One region of the Herbiconiux sp. 11R-BC genome, then DNA from elsewhere that is predicted to be linked to it. Evidence: riboswitches for the same ligand, from Rfam matches in the RefSeq annotation. Region 1 holds a riboswitch; the other holds the start of a gene.
What was found. A riboswitch is a leader RNA that binds a small molecule or an ion and turns the genes downstream of it on or off. The one in region 1 is predicted to bind glycine.
Positions count from the first base shown of each region.

Region 2: it holds a riboswitch for glycine, as region 1 does, so the genes downstream of both, gcvT (glycine cleavage system aminomethyltransferase GcvT) here and VD659_RS01770 (L-serine ammonia-lyase) in region 1, are expected to answer to the same signal.

Region 1 covers NZ_JBCEBO010000001.1:395,957-399,510, forward strand. Annotated here, with positions in the region: gene VD659_RS01770 (L-serine ammonia-lyase) at 1-1,210, opposite strand, end outside; glycine riboswitch at 1,260-1,371, opposite strand; glycine riboswitch at 1,397-1,496, opposite strand; gene VD659_RS01775 (GtrA family protein) at 1,590-2,054, opposite strand; FMN riboswitch at 2,403-2,564, shown strand; gene ribD (bifunctional diaminohydroxyphosphoribosylaminopyrimidine deaminase/5-amino-6-(5-phosphoribosylamino)uracil reductase RibD) at 2,646-3,554, shown strand, end outside.
Region 2 covers NZ_JBCEBO010000005.1:87,408-90,961, forward strand. Annotated here, with positions in the region: gene VD659_RS13195 (fatty acid desaturase family protein) at 1-1,083, shown strand, start outside; glycine riboswitch at 1,171-1,270, shown strand; glycine riboswitch at 1,272-1,384, shown strand; gene gcvT (glycine cleavage system aminomethyltransferase GcvT) at 1,451-2,653, shown strand; gene gcvH (glycine cleavage system protein GcvH) at 2,655-3,026, shown strand; gene gcvP (aminomethyl-transferring glycine dehydrogenase) at 3,031-3,554, shown strand, end outside.

The DNA of each region.
Region 1 (3,554 bases):
TCTGTACCAGCCCGCCGATCGGGTCGCAGGTGAGCCCGAGGTTGTGCTCCATCGCGATCTCGGCCGCGTTCTCCACCTGCTCGGGCGTGCCGCCCATCACCTCGGCGAGCCCGGCGGCCGCCATCGACGAGGCCGAGCCGACTTCGCCCTGACAGCCCACTTCTGCCCCGGAGATCGAGGCCTGCTCCTTGTAGAGCACGCCGACGGCCGCGGCGGCGAGCAGGAACCGGACGCACACCTCGTCGTCGGAGAGCCCCACGGCGAGGTAGCGCCGGGCGTAGTGCAGCACCGCCGGCACGATACCGGCCGCGCCGTTCGTGGGGGCGGTGACCACGCGGCCCCCGGTGGCGTTCTCCTCGTTCACGGCGAGTGCGACGAGGTTGACCCACTCCTGCCAGAACTCGGGCGCGCGCTCGGGGTCTTCCCGGCGCAGTCGCTCGCGCCACTCGGGCGCACGGCGCCGCACGCCGAGGCCTCCGGGCAGCACGCCGGTGCGCGCCAGGCTCGTCTGCACACAGGCATCCATGACGTCACGGATGGCGAGCAGCCGCGCCCGCACCTCGTCGACGGCGTCACCGACGGCGCCGGGCCGCCGCTCGGAGTCGCGATCGCCGCCGAGCGCCACCTCGTTCGCGAGCATCACTCCGCCGAAGCCGAGACCGGTGGACCGGGCGTGGCCCACCAGCTCGGACGCGGTGCGGAACGGGTACGGGACGACCGCACCGGATGCCTCCGGCGCATCATCCCCACCGTCGCGCTCTACGAATCCTCCACCGACGGAGTAGTACGTCTCCGTGGCGAGCGCCTCCCCCTGGGCGTCGAAGGCCGTCAGCCGCACCGCGTTGGTGTGCCGCGGCAGCACGGTGAGCGGATGCATGACGAGCGATTCAGGCCCGAACGGCACCGGATGCGTTCCCCCGAGCAGCACGGGCTCGCCGCGCTCGTGGGCAGCGCGCCGCGCATCCACCTCCTCGGGCGTCACCGTCTCGGGCCGGTAGCCCTCCAGCCCGAGCAGCACCGCCATCGGTGTGCCGTGCCCGACTCCGGTGGCCGCCAGTGATCCGTAGAGGTCGACCCGCAACGACGCCACGTCGTCGACGAGCGACCGGATGCCCGCGACGAACGACGCGGCCGCCCGCATCGGCCCCACGGTGTGCGAGCTCGACGGGCCGATGCCCACCGAGAAGAGGTCGAAGACGCTGAGTGTCATGGGGACTCCTGCCGAGGCGGCCGGGGTCGCCGATGCGACGCCGGTTCTGCCTCTCCACTCTGTCCCTGACCTGAGAGATTCCGCGGCGGTGGCCGCTTGCCCCTTCGGTGGAGCCGGGTGCTGCGGATGCGCCACTCGGCTCGCTCTTCAGAGTCGCCCGGCTCCGCCTGCCGGTGGCAGTCAGGGCCGGCCACGGCGGTGCGGGGGCCTGAGAGTTTCCCGGAGAGGAATTGCTCCTACGGCGCCTGCCCGACGGTTCTCGGGAGGACTCTCCCGCCGTGACACGAAGGCGTGTTCGATGGGCCCGAACCTACCTCATCGACAGGTGCGGCGCCAGAGGGGCGCCCGCCGGCAGTTCAGCGGCGAACGGGGAGCGAGCTCAGGACATCGAGGTGGTCTTGCCCACCGACTCCACCTTGGCGGCCGCCGCCGCAGCCGCGGTGGCCGCGGCACCCGCGCTCGAGCGGCCCGGTGCGAACACCCAGAGGCGGTAGAGCGCGAAGCGGAAGACGGCGCCGAGCACGAGGCCGATGACGTTGGCCACGTTGTCGGCGAAGAGCGAGGTGAAGTGCAGGCCGTAGTGGGACACCCACAGCACGCCGAGGCCGATGCCCATGCCCAGCAGGCTCACGAAGAAGAACTCGAAGCTCTCGCGGGCCATGTCGGCCCGACGGCGCTCCTTGAAGGCCCAGTAGCGGTTGCCCAGCCAGTTGACGAGGATCGCCAGCACCGTCGACACGATCTTGGCCATGACCGAACCGCCGTGCACGACCGCGGGGTCGAAGACCGTGGCGCGCAAGAGGTTGAAGACGCCGAAGTCGACGATGAATCCGAGGCCACCCACAAGACCGAAGCGAATGAATTCCGTTGCCAGAATGCGGACACGGGTCCGTGTAAGAGAGGCACTGCTCATGGATGATCAACCGATTCTGACGTACGAATACAAGAAGAGGACTTGTCGTATCTTCCAGGGGAATGCTGAGCGTAGCTGGGGAAACCGAACAGAAGACGCCAATGACCCTTTCAGCGCCACATCGCGAACCCGAACGATTTCACGATACCCTGACTGATTCCGAAGCGGCGATTCGAGAAGGTCACGAGACGGTCACGGTCTTTCCCGCATCCGAATGCGTCGTGAAGTGACCGGGAATATGCGTCCGGCCCGCGCGTTGAGCTATAAAGAGATGTAAGCAACGTGCTCCGGGGTCAGTGAGATTCTGAACCGGCGGTGACAGTCCGCGAGCTGACGGCGACCTGGTGACAGGGCGCCGGAGGTTGATTCGGTGGAATTCCGAGACCGACGGTTATGGCAGGTCGGAAGACCAGCCTCAGTCCGGATGGGAGGATGCACGCGCGGGTTCCGTCGTTCCTGGCGACCCGCGGGCGCTGCTTCAGCGCAACCCCGGAGTCCGTCGATGACGAGACCGAGGACGAGATGAGCGCAGTTCTGAGTGAGGCCGAGGCCATGGCCCGCGCGCTCGAACTCGCGTCGCGCGGCCCGCGCCACGGCGTGAACCCGCAGGTCGGCTGTGTTCTGCTCTCCCCCGCCGGCGAGGTGCTCGCCGAGGGCTGGCACCGCGGCGCCGGCACGCCGCACGCCGAGGTGGACGCGCTGAGCGCGCTGACCGACCCGGCGCTCGCCGCAGGAGCCACCGCCGTCGTCACCCTGGAGCCGTGCAACCACCAGGGCCGCACCGGCCCGTGCAGCATCGCCCTGATCGAGGCCGGGGTCGCCCGCGTCGTGTTCGCGATCGCCGATCCGGGTGTGCGCTCCGCGGGCGGCGCCGAACGGATGCGCGCGGCCGGCGTCGACGTGCAGCAGGGCCTGCTCGCCGAAGCGGCGGAGGAGTTCATCCGCCCGTGGCTGACCAGCGTGCGCCTGCACCGGCCCTTCGTGACGGTGAAGTGGGCGTCGAGCCTCGACGGTCGTGCCGCCGCGGCCGACGGCACGAGCCAGTGGATCACGGGCCCGGAAGCCCGCGCCGACGTGCACCGGCGTCGCGCCGAGGCCGACGCGATCGTGGTGGGCACCGGCACCGTCCTCGCCGACGACCCGGCGCTGACGGCGCGCGACCCCGACGCCGACGGCGCACTGTTCCCCCATCAGCCCGCGCCCGTGGTGATCGGCACGCGGGCCGTGCCCTCCGGGTCGCGGCTGCGCGAGCATCCGCTGCCCCTCCGTCACTACGCCACGCACGAACTCGCCGACGTGCTCGACGCGCTCTACGCCGACGAGGTGCGCTCGGTGTTCGTGGAGGGCGGGCCCACGCTGGCGAGCGCGTTCCTCGCCGCCGGCCTCGCCGACGAGGTGCTCGTCTACCTGGCCCCGACCTTGCTCGGCGGC
Region 2 (3,554 bases), on a different contig from region 1:
CCCACCCCGCGCGCCACATCCCCCCGGAAGACAGGGGCCGCGCATCCGACGGCCGCCTATTCCGAGCTGCTGGCCACGGTGAAGGACATGGGATTGCTGCGAAAGCGCCGCACCTTCTACATCGTGATGTTCTCGGTGCTCGTTCTCGCCCTGCTGGGCGCCGGAGTCGGCTTCGTGCTGCTGGGTGACACCTGGTACCAGCTGCTGATCGCGGGCGCACTCGGCATCATCTTCACCCAGTTCGCCTTCTTGGCTCACGAGGCCTCGCACCGTCAGGTGTTCGAGTCGGGCAAGGCCAACGACCGCGCCGGCCGCACCCTCGCCACCGCCTTCGTGGGCATGAGCTACACCTGGTGGATGACGAAGCACACCCGCCACCACGGCAACCCGAACACCGTGGGCAAAGACCCCGACATCGACCCCGACACCGTGGTGTTCCTCGAAGAGGATGCTGCCAAGACGCGCGGAATCGCCGCCTGGCTGGTGCGCCGCCAGGGCTGGGCGCTCTACCCGCTGCTGCTGCTCGAGGGCATCAACCTGCACTACCTGTCGTTCAAGACGCTGTTCGCCCGCGGACCGGTGCAGGGCCGCAAGCTCGAGCTCTGGTTCATCGGTGTGCGCCTCGTCGCCTACATCGCGGTCGTCTTCTACTTCCTTCCCATCGGCATGGCGTTCGCCTTCCTCGGCGTGCAGCTGGCCGTGTTCGGCCTCTACATGGGAGCATCCTTCGCCCCCAACCACGTGGGCATGACGATCTTCCCGGCCGGCTCGCGCGTCGACTTCCTCTCGAAGCAGGTGCTCTCCTCCCGCAACATCAAGGGCGGCTGGGGCATGACCATCTTCATGGGCGGCCTCGACCTGCAGACCGAGCACCACCTCTTCCCGTCGATGCCCCGGCCGCACCTGGTGAAGGTGCGCCCGATCGTCGAGGAGTACTGCGCCACGCACAAGATCCCGTACACGCAGACCTCGCTGCTCGAGGCGCACAAGCAGGTCATCACCTACATGAACAAGGTGGGTCTCGCCGCTCCCGACCCCTTCGACTGCCCCCTGGTCAACCAGTACCGCGTGCGACGCGCCTGATCGAGGGCGATCGCTCCTGACGATCGGCGCTATGCTCGTTCGCGAGGCGCCTCGAGCACTTCACCACAACTGAATACCGCCGGCCATCAGGCCGACGCGGGAGAGCCGTCCGGGCAGTCCAGCCCGGTGGCACCGAAGGAGCAATCCTCTCCGATAATCTCTCAGGTCCCCGTACCGCGTCGAACTGGCCACTCTGGAAAGCAGTCCGCGGCATTGACAGCGGCTCGCCCACGGTGAAAGCGTCGAACGACCGGGATGCCGGGCGCGACGTGAATCTCTCAGGCACGATGACAGAGGGGGAGTTCTCACGAGCGCACAGCGCTCCCGACCCGCGCAGGGGCGACTCTGCGACGACACCGGAGAACTCATGACGACGCCAGTGGATTCACCGCACCTCCTGCAGCACGGCACGCCGGGCGAGCCCGCCCAGGCCGACGCCTCCGCGCCCCGCTACTCGCCTCTGCACGCCGTGCACGTGGCCGCCGGTGCCACCTTCACCGACTTCGCCGGCTGGCAGATGCCGGTGCGCTACTCGAGCGACCTCGCCGAGCACCACGCGGTGCGCTCGTCGGCGGGCCTGTTCGACCTCTCGCACATGGCGGAGTTCCGCGTGAGCGGCCCGCAGGCGGGCGCCTTCCTCGACTTCGCGCTCGCCGGGCGTCTCTCGGCGATCGAGCTCGGGCAGGCCAAGTACAGCCTGCTGCTGGCGCCCACGGGCGGTATCATCGACGATCTCGTGGTGTACCGCGTCGGCGACGCGGAGTTCTTCGTGGTGGCCAACGCCTCCAACCGGGCGCCCGTCGCCGCCGCCCTCGCGGAGCGAGCGGACGGCTTCGACGCCGTGCTGGCCGACGAGAGCGACGGGGTGGCGCTGATCGCGGTGCAGGGCCCGGCCTCGCTCGGCATCCTCGAGGCCGCCGCCGGGGTCGACGTCCCCGGGCTCGCCGAGCTCGGCTACTACCGCTGCCTCCCGGGCACCTTCGAGGGCGAACGGATTCTCGTGGCCCGCACCGGCTACACCGGCGAGGACGGCTTCGAGCTCTACCTGCATCCGGATGCCGCCGAAGCGCTCTGGAACGCGATCGTCGCCGCCGGATCCGCCGCCGGCCTCGTTCCCGCCGGACTCGCGAGCCGCGACACCTTGCGCCTCGAGGCCGGCATGCCGCTGTACGGCCACGAGCTCTCGCTCGAGACCTTCCCCTCGCAGGCGGGGCTCGGCCGGGTGCCCGTGCTCTCGAAGCCCGACTTCGTGGGCAAGGCGGCCCTGGAGGCCGGAGCCCCCGAGGGCGCTCCTGTTCTCGTGGGGCTCGTCGCCGAGGGCAAGCGCGCCGCGCGCGCCGACTACGCCGTGTACGCGCCCGCGGATGGCGGCGGAGCCCCCGACACCGACACCCCGATCGGCCTCGTCACGAGCGGCGCCCTGTCGCCGACCCTCGGGCATCCGGTCGCCCTGGCCTACGTCGACCCACGGTACGCAGAACCCGGCACCGTCGTGAGCGTCGACATCCGGGGCAAACGCCTCGATTTCCGCACCACCCCCCTCCCGTTCTACCGCCGGAAGAAGGACTGACATGCCCGAACAGAACGAACTCCGCTACACCGCCGAGCACGAGTGGGTGCTGGTGGACGGCACCACGGCCACGATCGGCATCACCGCCTACGCCGCCGCCCAGCTCGGCGACATCGTCTACCTCGACCTGCCGGACGCCGGCACCGAGGTCTCGGGCGGCACCGTCGTGGGCGAGATCGAGAGCACCAAGTCGGTCGGCGAGCTCTTCGCCCCCGTCGACGGCACGGTGCTCGAGAAGAACTCCGCCGTTGGGGACTCGCCCGAGCTCGTGAACAGCGACCCGCTGGGCGAGGGCTGGCTGCTCAAGGTGGAGTTCAGCGCGCTGCCGCCGCTGCTCAGCTTCGACGAGTACTCCGCGCTGATCGGCGAGTGACCGGATGACAGACCCTACTGCCCTCTCCCCGTCCGCCTTCTCCTCGCGCCACATCGGCACGGATGCCCGGGCGCAGGCCCGCATGCTGGAGGCCGTGGGCTACGCGAGCGTCGCCGAGCTGATGGCCGCGGCGGTGCCGCGCAGCATCCAGCTCGACCGCTCGCTCGGCGAGTCGTTGATCCCGGATGCCGCCACCGAGCGTGAGGCGGTCGCGGAGCTGCGGGAGCTCGCCTCCCGCAACACCGTGGCGAAGTCGTATCTCGGCCTCGGCTACTACGACACCGTCACCCCCGCCGTCATCAAGCGCAACGTGCTCGAGAACCCCAGCTGGTACACCGCGTACACGCCCTACCAGCCCGAGATCTCGCAGGGGCGGCTCGAGGCGCTGATCAACTTCCAGACGATGGTCTCCGACCTCACCGGGCTCGCCACGGCGAACGCCTCGATGCTCGACGAGTCCACCGCGGCCGTCGAGGGGATGCTCCTGGCGCGCCGGGCGAGCAAGTCCACCTCGGCGCGGTTCATCGT